2 regions of the Streptomyces sp. NPDC086787 genome follow, and region 2 is predicted to be linked to the other one. Evidence: riboswitches for the same ligand, from Rfam matches in the RefSeq annotation. Region 2 holds a riboswitch; the other holds the start of a gene.
What was found. Region 2 has a riboswitch for thiamine pyrophosphate ahead of thiC (phosphomethylpyrimidine synthase ThiC). Riboswitches for the same ligand answer to the same signal wherever they lie in the genome.

Region 1: linked by a shared signal. The riboswitch ahead of ACIPK3_RS27860 (thiamine ABC transporter substrate binding subunit) and the one ahead of thiC (phosphomethylpyrimidine synthase ThiC) in region 2 are both predicted to bind thiamine pyrophosphate.

Annotation. Positions count from the first base shown of each region.
Region 1 is NZ_JBIVBC010000015.1:72,896-77,542, reverse strand. Features, by position in the region: gene ACIPK3_RS27870 (phosphatidate cytidylyltransferase) at 1-602, shown strand, start outside; gene rlmN (23S rRNA (adenine(2503)-C(2))-methyltransferase RlmN) at 782-1,888, shown strand; TPP riboswitch at 1,912-2,019, shown strand; gene ACIPK3_RS27860 (thiamine ABC transporter substrate binding subunit) at 2,088-3,161, shown strand; gene ACIPK3_RS27855 (ABC transporter permease) at 3,206-4,647, shown strand, end outside.
Region 2 is NZ_JBIVBC010000003.1:74,387-79,033, forward strand. Features, by position in the region: gene ACIPK3_RS09940 (hypothetical protein) at 1-579, shown strand, start outside; gene thiC (phosphomethylpyrimidine synthase ThiC) at 652-2,460, opposite strand; TPP riboswitch at 2,453-2,631, opposite strand; gene ACIPK3_RS09950 (YibE/F family protein) at 2,714-4,102, shown strand; gene ACIPK3_RS09955 (SsgA family sporulation/cell division regulator) at 4,197-4,634, opposite strand.

The DNA of each region.
Region 1 (4,647 bases), on a different contig from region 2:
TCGTCGCCGGGTATGTCCGGGGCGTCGAGGGCGCCTGGGTGGCCGTCGCCCTGACCGCGCTCGCGGTCCTGGTCTGGCGCATGACCGAACCGCCCGAGGGCTATCTCAAGGACGTCACGGCCGGTGTCTTCGCCGCCTTCTACGTGCCGTTCCTCGCCACCTTCGTCTCGCTGATGCTGACGGCGGACGACGGTCCCTTCCGCGTGCTGACCTTCCTGCTCCTGACCGTGGTCAGCGACACCGGCGCCTACGCCGTCGGCTGGCGCTTCGGCAGGAACAAGCTCGCCCCACGCATCAGCCCCGGCAAGACCCGCGAGGGCCTGTTCGGCGCCATCGCGTTCGCCATGGCCGCGGGCGCCCTGTGCATGCAGTTCCTGATCGAGGGCGGCATCTGGTGGCAGGGTCTGCTGCTCGGCCTCGCGGTCGCGGCCAGCGCCACGCTCGGCGACCTCGGCGAGTCCATGATCAAGCGGGACCTGGGCATCAAGGACATGGGCACCCTGCTCCCCGGTCACGGCGGCATCATGGACCGCCTCGACTCCCTGCTGCCCACCGCCCCCGTGGTGTGGCTGCTCCTGGTGGCCTTCGTCGGCTCGGCCTGACCACGCCGACCGCCCCCGCCGCCCGACCCACCCGGGCCCCCGACCGAGCACGGCCGGGGGCCTGCGGTTCCGACCGCCCATGACCGCCCGCGGCCCGACCGCCCGCGGCCCGACCGCCCGCGGTCCCGACCGGCCGCGGTCCGGGGTCACCCAATTGGATCTGCGACACTGGTACCGCCATGCCTAAGCCCGGAGAACTCACTTTCGTCGCCCCCCGCGGAGCCAAGCAGCCGCCGCGGCACCTCGCCGACCTTTCGCCCGCCGAGCGCAAGGAGGCCGTCGCCGCGATCGGGGAGAAGCCGTTTCGCGCCAAGCAGCTCTCGCAGCACTACTTCGCGCGGTACGCGCACGACCCGGAGCAGTGGACCGACATCCCCGCCGCCTCGCGGGGCAAGCTCCGGGAGGCGCTGCTTCCCGAGCTGATGACGGTCGTACGGCATCTGTCGACCGACCAGGGGACCACCCGCAAGACCTTGTGGCGGCTGTTCGACGGCACGCTCGTCGAGTCGGTGCTGATGCGCTACCCGGACCGGGTGACGATGTGCATCAGCTCGCAGGCGGGCTGCGGCATGAACTGCCCGTTCTGCGCCACCGGGCAGGCGGGGCTGGACCGGAACCTGTCCACCGCCGAGATCGTGCACCAGATCGTGGACGGGATGCGCGCACTCAGGGACGGCGAGGTGCCCGGCGGGCCTGCCCGGCTGTCCAACATCGTGTTCATGGGCATGGGCGAGCCGCTCGCCAACTACAAGCGGGTCGTGACGGCCATCCGGGCGCTCACCGACCCGGAACCGGACGGCCTCGGGCTGTCCCAGCGCGGCATCACCGTGTCGACCGTCGGACTCGTCCCGGCGATCCACCGCTTTGCCGACGAGGACTTCAAGTGCCGTCTGGCGATCTCCCTGCACGCGCCCGACGACGAACTGCGCGACACCCTGGTCCCCGTGAACACCCGCTGGAAGGTGCGCGAGGTGCTCGACGCCGGCTTCGAGTACGCCGCCAAGTCCGGGCGCCGGCTCTCCATCGAGTACGCCCTGATCCGCGACATCAACGACCAGGCGTGGCGCGGTGACCGGCTCGGCCGGATGCTCAAGGGCAGGCCCGTGCACGTCAACCTGATCCCGCTCAACCCCACGCCCGGGTCCAAGTGGACCGCCTCGCGGCCGGAGGACGAGAAGGCGTTCGTGGAGGCCATCGCGTCCCACGGAGTTCCGGTCACCGTCCGTGACACCCGAGGTCAGGAGATCGACGGTGCCTGTGGCCAGCTGGCGGCCACCGAGCGGTAACCTGACCCGGTCAGTACATCTTCATATTCCGACAGGGGAGCGCCACAGCGCTGAGAGTGCGGCAGACGGGCCGCAGACCCTCTGAACCTCGCCCAGGTCATTCTGGGTAGGAAGTTCGGTCGTTACTCAAGCTGTTGCGCCCTGCCCGGGCACCCCGGGCAGGGCCGCGTCTCTTCCTGGACACCCAGGAGGAAATCCAGTGCACCGCAAGACCTTCGTGGCCGTCGCCGCCGGGCTCGGCCTGCTCACGCTGTCCGCATGCGGTTCGTCCGCGGACAAGGGGGCGGCGGACTCCAAGACCGTCGTCCTCGTCAGCCACAGCTCGTGGGCCGTCTCGAAGAACGTGCTCAAGGACTTCGAGAAGCAGTCCGGCTACAAGGTCAGGGTCCTCACGGACGGGGACGCCGGCCAGGCCGTCAACAAGGCGATCCTGACCAAGGACAACCCGCAGGGCGACGTCTTCTTCGGCGTCGACAACACCCTGCTGTCCCGCGCGATCGACAACGGTCTGTTCCAGCCGTACGAGGCCAAGGGGATCGGGACGGTCGACGCCGAGTACCAGCTCGACAAGGGCAGGCACCGGGTCACGCCCGTCGACTACGGCGACATCTGCGTCAACTACGACAAGGCGTACTTCGGCGAGCACGGGCTCACCCCGCCGCGGACGCTCGACGACCTGGTGAAGCCCGAGTACAAGAACCTCCTCGTCACCGAGAACGCCGCCACCTCCTCGCCCGGCCTCGGATTCCTCCTCGCGAGCGCGGCCCGGTACGGCGACGACAGCTGGCCCGAGTACTGGACGAAGCTCAAGGCCAACGGCGTCAAGGTCGTCGACGGCTGGGAGCAGGCGTACAACCAGGAGTTCTCCGGGTCCGCCGGCGGAAAGAAGGCCAAGGGCGACCGGCCGCTCGTGGTGTCCTACGCCTCTTCACCGGTCGCCGAGGTCGTCTACGCCAAGCCACGGCCGGCCACCGCCCCGACGGGTGTCGCGGACGGCACCTGCTTCCGGCAGACCGAGTTCGCCGGGCTGCTGAGCAACGCGAAGAACACCAAGGGCGGCAAGGCGCTCATCGACTTCCTGGTCGGCAAGGAGTTCCAGGAGGACGTACCGCTCAACATGTTCGTCTACCCGGTGGTCCGGGGCGCCAAGGTGCCTGCCGAGTTCACGGAGTACGGCCCGGCCGCCAAGGCCCCCGCGACCCTGACGCCCGGCAGGATCGCCGACAACCGCGACCAGTGGGTCAAGACGTGGACGTCGCTCGTACTGAAGTAGCCGGTCGACGGCGCCGTATGGAGAACGTGGCACGGCTCGCGCTGATGGCCGGGCCGGTCGCGTTCTTCGCGCTGTTCTTCGCCTACCCCGTCACCGCCATCGTCGCCCGTGGCCTCAGGGCCGACGGGGTCTGGCGGCTCGGCCCGATCGCGGACGTCGTCGCGCGGCCGGACATCCGGCACGTCCTGTGGTTCACCACCTGGCAGGCGCTCGCCTCCACCGCGCTCACCCTGCTGGTCGCGCTGCCCGCCGCATATGTCTTCGCGCGCTTCGCCTTCCCGGGAAAGCAGGTCCTGCGCGCCGTCGTCACCGTCCCGTTCGTGCTGCCGACCGTCGTGGCCGGTACGGCGTTCCTCGCGCTGCTCGGCCGTGGCGGGCTGCTCGACGAACTGTGGGGCGTACGGCTGGACACGACCGTGTGGGCGATCCTGCTCGCGCACGTCTTCTTCAACTACGCCGTCGTCGTACGCACCGTCGGCGGCCTGTGGTCCCAGCTGGACCCGCGCCAGGAGGAGGCCGCGCGGATGCTGGGCGCCTCACCGCTCGGCGCCTGGCGCAAGGTGACCCTGCCGGCCCTCGCGCCCGCGGTGGCCGCCGCCGCGCTGATGGTGTTCCTGTTCACCTTCACCTCCTTCGGCGTGGTCCAGACCCTTGGCGGCCCCACCTTCTCCACCCTCGAGGTCGAGATCTACCGGCAGACCTCGGAGCTGCTCGACCTGCCCACCGCCGCGGTCCTCACCCTCGTCCAGTTCGCCGCGGTGGGCGCGATCCTCGCCGTGCACGCCTGGACGGTACGGCGCCGGGAGACCGTGCTGCGGCTGGTGGACCCGTCGGTGACGGCGCGCCGGCCGCGCGGGGCCGGGCAGTGGGCGCTGCTCGCGGGTGTCCTCGCCACCATCGCCGTACTTCTCGTCCTGCCGCTCGCCGTGCTGGTCCGGCGCTCCCTCGACGCCCCCGGCTTCGGCTACTACCGGGCGCTGACCAGCGAGGACGGCAACATGTTCCTGGTGGCGCCGATCGCCGCGATCGGGAACTCCCTCCAGTACGCCGCCGCGGCCACCGCCATCGCCCTGCTGGTCGGCGGGCTCGCCGCGGCCGCGCTCGCCCGGCGCGACGCGGGCCGGCTCGTCCGTGGATTCGACGCGCTGCTGATGCTGCCGCTCGGGGTGTCCGCGGTGACCGTCGGCTTCGGCTTCCTCATCGCGCTCGACAGGCCACCGCTGGACCTGCGCCAGTCCTGGATCCTCGTACCGCTCGCGCAGGCGCTGGTCGGGGTGCCCTTCGTCGTGCGGACCATGCTGCCCGTGCTGCGCGCGGTGGACGGGCGGCTGAGGGACGCGGCGGCCGTGCTCGGGGCGTCGCCCTGGCGGGTGTGGCGGGAGATCGACCTGCCGCTGGTGCGTCGGGCGCTGCTGATCGCGGCCGGCTTCGCCTTCGCCGTGTCACTGGGGGAGTTCGGAGCCACCGTGTTCATCGCGCGGCCCGA
Region 2 (4,647 bases):
GCGGGCGCGATGGGACTCGCCACCGCCCTCGGCGAGGCCGCCGAGACCACCGGCGCCGGCGCCATCGCCGTCGTAGCGGTCCTCGCACCCGTCCTCGCCGGCACCGCCGCGGCGATCTTCCTGCTCGTCGGCTACATCCTGAGGATGCTGAACCCCGAGCCCGCCTTCGCCCGGACCATGCTGACCGCGGGGTGGGTGTTCGGCGCCCTGACCGTGGTCACGATCCTGGTGGCCGCCGTCGGTCTGCTGCTCACCGCCCTGCGCAACAGCCCCTCCCTGGACGCCGGGACCCACCGCGAGGCGAGCGGTGAGGTCGCACGGGCCAGGGAGGCCTGGCGGGAGGCCCTGCTGGATCGCGGCATACTGCCGTTCCTGAAGGACGCGCTCGCCGGCCCCGGCACGGTGGCACTGCACCACTCGCCGCCGTCGGAGCCCACCGGCCGCATGCCGCGCCTCGGCTACGGCCGGCCGGGCTTCAGCAGCCCCGACGACGGCTCCACCGCGGCATCACGCCCGAGCTTCAGCAGTCCGGACTACACCAGCCCGGACTTCGGAGGCCCGGAGCACCAGCCGGAATAACCCCGGCTTGCGCCCCACCGCGGGCGCAAGCCGGACGACCGGAGCCATGACCCGCGGGACGCGGGCCGGACCTCAGTCGGCTATCGGCAGATACACGCGGTTCCCCGACGCCGCGAACTCCTTCGACTTCTGAGCCATCCCCTCCTCGATCTCCCCCCGGGAGCCGCCGTGTTCGCGGCGGATGTCCTGGGAGATCTTCATCGAACAGAACTTCGGCCCGCACATGGAGCAGAAGTGGGCCGTCTTGGCCGGTTCGGCCGGAAGCGTCTCGTCGTGGAACTCCCGCGCCGTGTCCGGATCCAGGGCCAGGTTGAACTGGTCCTCCCACCGGAACTCGAAGCGCGCGTCGGACAGCGCGTCGTCCCACTCCTGCGCGCCGGGGTGCCCTTTGGCGAGGTCGGCCGCGTGGGCGGCGATCTTGTAGGTGATGACGCCGGTCTTGACGTCGTCACGGTTGGGCAGGCCCAGATGCTCCTTGGGCGTGACGTAGCAGAGCATCGCCGTGCCCCACCAGGCGATCATCGCGGCACCGATGCCGGAGGTGATGTGGTCGTACGCCGGCGCGACGTCCGTGGTCAGCGGGCCGAGCGTATAGAACGGAGCTTCATCGCAGATCTCCTGCTGAAGGTCGATGTTCTCCTTGATCTTGTGCATCGGGACGTGCCCCGGGCCCTCGATCATCGTCTGTACATGGAAACGCTTCGCGATCCGGTTGAGTTCCCCGAGCGTGCGCAATTCCGCGAACTGCGCCTCGTCGTTGGCGTCCGCGATCGAGCCCGGCCTGAGGCCGTCGCCCAGCGAGTACGTGACGTCGTAGGCGGCGAGGATCTCGCAGAGTTCCTCGAAGTTCTCGTAGAGGAAGGACTCCTGATGGTGCGCGAGACACCAGGCCGCCATGATCGAGCCGCCGCGCGAGACGATGCCGGTCTTGCGGTTCGCGGTCAGCGGGACGTACGGGAGCCGGACGCCCGCGTGGACCGTCATGTAGTCCACGCCCTGCTCGGCCTGTTCGATGACCGTGTCCTTGTAGATCTCCCAGGTGAGTTCCTCGGCCCTGCCGTCCACCTTCTCCAGCGCCTGGTAGAGCGGCACCGTCCCGATGGGTACCGGGGAGTTGCGCAGCACCCACTCACGGGTGGTGTGAATGTTGCGCCCTGTTGACAGGTCCATGACCGTGTCGGCGCCCCAGCGGGTGGCCCAGGTCATCTTCTCGACCTCCTCCTCGATGGAGGAGGTCACCGCGGAGTTGCCGATGTTGGCGTTGACCTTCACCAGGAACCGTTTGCCGATGATCATTGGCTCGATCTCCGGATGGTTCACGTTGGCGGGCAGTACAGCCCTGCCCGCCGCGATCTCCTCGCGGACCACCTCGGGTGAGACGTTCTCCCGGACGGCCACGAACTCCATCTCCGGCGTGATCTCGCCCCGGCGCGCATACGCGAGCTGTGTGACCGCCTTGCCGTCCCGGCCACGGCGCGGCTGGCGGGGCCGGCCGGGGAATACCGCGTCGAGGTTGCGCAGGCCCCCACGGGGGGATGTGTGCCTGACCCCGTCGTCCTCGGGACGGACGGGACGGCCCGCGTACTCCTCTGTGTCGCCGCGGGCGATGATCCAGTTCTCCCGCAGCGGTGGCAGGCCCCTGCGGACGTCGGTCTCCACTAGCGGGTCGGTGTACGGGCCTGAGGTGTCGTACAGCGTGACCGACTGCCCGTTGGTGAGATGCACCTGACGGACCGGCACGCGCAGATCGGGACGTGAGCCCTCGATGTACCCCTTGTGCCAGCCGATGGACTTCCCGGTCTCCTCGCCGACCGCGTCCGGCGCGTTCGCGCCGTTCGCGTTCTGCGCTGAGGCAGGCGTGCGTATGTCCTTCTTGGTCATGAGACCTACTCCCTACGCCGGCATTACCCGGTAACAGGTTCAGCGGTCGACGCAGCGGCTTCCGTCTCTGTCGCCATTCGTGTGAACCAGCTCGTGTTCCACGTGAAACATGGCGAATACGGAGGTCAGCGCCCTCTCAGCCCGGTGCTCCGAGCTCCCGCGTGTGCAAAGGTGCTTCTACGCTAGCGTCAATTCGGGCGAGATGAACAGAGGGCCCCTCTCTCGTTCTTGCGATGATCGGCCGGTGACCACGATGCAGAACCACCCGTACGAGCCGCCCGAGCCGCCGCACACCGGCTCGGGAGAGGGCGACGGACGACACGGCGGCGGACACGGCCACTCGCACGGTCACAGCCACGGCCCCGCAGCTCCGGTCTCCAAGCACCTGCGGAAGGTCATCGCGGCCATCCTGATCCCGTTCGCCACGGCGGTCGTCGTCGGGCTCGTGGTGCTCTGGCCCGGCGGCGCCCCGTCCCACGAGCGCACCGGGGTCGGCTTCGACCGGCAGACCCAGCAGGCCACCGTCACCGCGGTGGTCGAGGTGAGCTGCGAGTCGGTGAACGCCTCGGGACAGACCCCGCCCGATGACACCTCCAGCGGCGGGAACGGTTCGGCGTCCCGGAAGGCGAACGGCACCTGCAAGAAGGCGACGATCCGGATCGACACCGGCAAGGACAAGGGCCGCACGTTCACCGAGATCGTGCAGCCCGACCAATCACGTCAGCTGCACCAGGGCGAGAAGGTCGTGGCCGCGTACGAGCCGTCCGCGCCCAAGGACCTGCAGTACTCGGTCACCGACGTGGACCGGAAGTTCCCGATGGCACTGCTCGCCGGGATCTTCGCGATCGCCGTCGTGGCGGTGGGTCGCCTGCGCGGCGTGATGGCGCTGATCGCACTGGCCGTCAGCTTCCTGGTGCTGACCCTCTTCATCCTGCCCGCGATCCTCCAGGGAGCGAATCCCCTGCTCGTGGCGGTGGTCGGGGCGAGTGCCATCATGCTGATCGCGCTCTACATGTGCCATGGCCTGTCGGCACGCACCTCGGTCGCGGTGCTCGGCACCCTGGTGTCGCTCGTGCTGATCGGCCTCCTGGGTTCGGAGTTCATCGACTGGGCGGTACTGACCGGCAACACGGACGACAACACCGGCCTGATCCACGGCCTGTATCCGTCGATCGACATGAGCGGACTCCTGCTGGCCGGCGTCATCATCGGTTCTCTCGGTGTCCTGGACGACGTGACGGTCACACAGACCTCGGCCGTCTGGGAACTGCACGAGGCCAACCCGTCGATGGGCTGGCGGGGGCTGTACCGGGCGGGCATCCGTATCGGCCGTGACCACATCGCGTCGGTCGTGAACACTCTCGTCCTCGCCTACGCCGGGGCGGCGCTGCCTCTGCTGCTGCTCTTCTCGATCGCGCAGAGCAGTGTGACGACCGTGGCGAACAGCGAACTGGTGGCGGAGGAGATCGTGCGCACCCTGGTCGGTTCGATCGGCCTGGTCGCCTCGGTACCGGTCACCACGGCCCTGGCCGCTCTGGTGGTCTCGGCAGACCGGCCGGGACCAGGACAGGAGACGGGCAGGACCGCGGACGGCCGGCCGGCCACGACGCGCGGTGGACGGGGCCGACGCCGCAAGAAGTGACGCCCGGGCGGCGCATTGCCGCCGGATCAGGAGAAGCGTTACTGCACCGGTCCACACAGCGCCACCGAGCGCCGTGCGCTCATCCCCATGACGTTCAGCCGGCGCTCTGTTCCTCGGCCAGGATGCGGTCCAGGGCCTCGTCGAGATGGGCGTCGAAGTCGGCGAGCGCTCCCTCCTGACCGAGCGGGACCAGTTTGTCCGTGCGGTCCAGGAAGGCCACCAGCGGCGGCGCCGAGGAGCGGAACACCGCCTGGTCCCCGCCGACCTGAAGCCGGATCAGGACCTCGCCCAGCACGTCCGAGTCGGTGGGCGCGATGTGCACATCGCCGTCGCCGCACGGCCGTCCCACCCCGTCGATCAGCAGCTCACGTCCGAAGGCCCAGGTCACCGGAGCGTCCCCGGGCAGATGGAAGGTGAGCCGCACGGCATAGGGATCACAGGTCTCGTAACGCAGCTCCACCGGAATACGGAAAGAGAGCTCCTCGGACACGAGGAAGCTCATCATGACCTCTGCTTGTACGGACTCGCGCATCGCCTACCCCGTC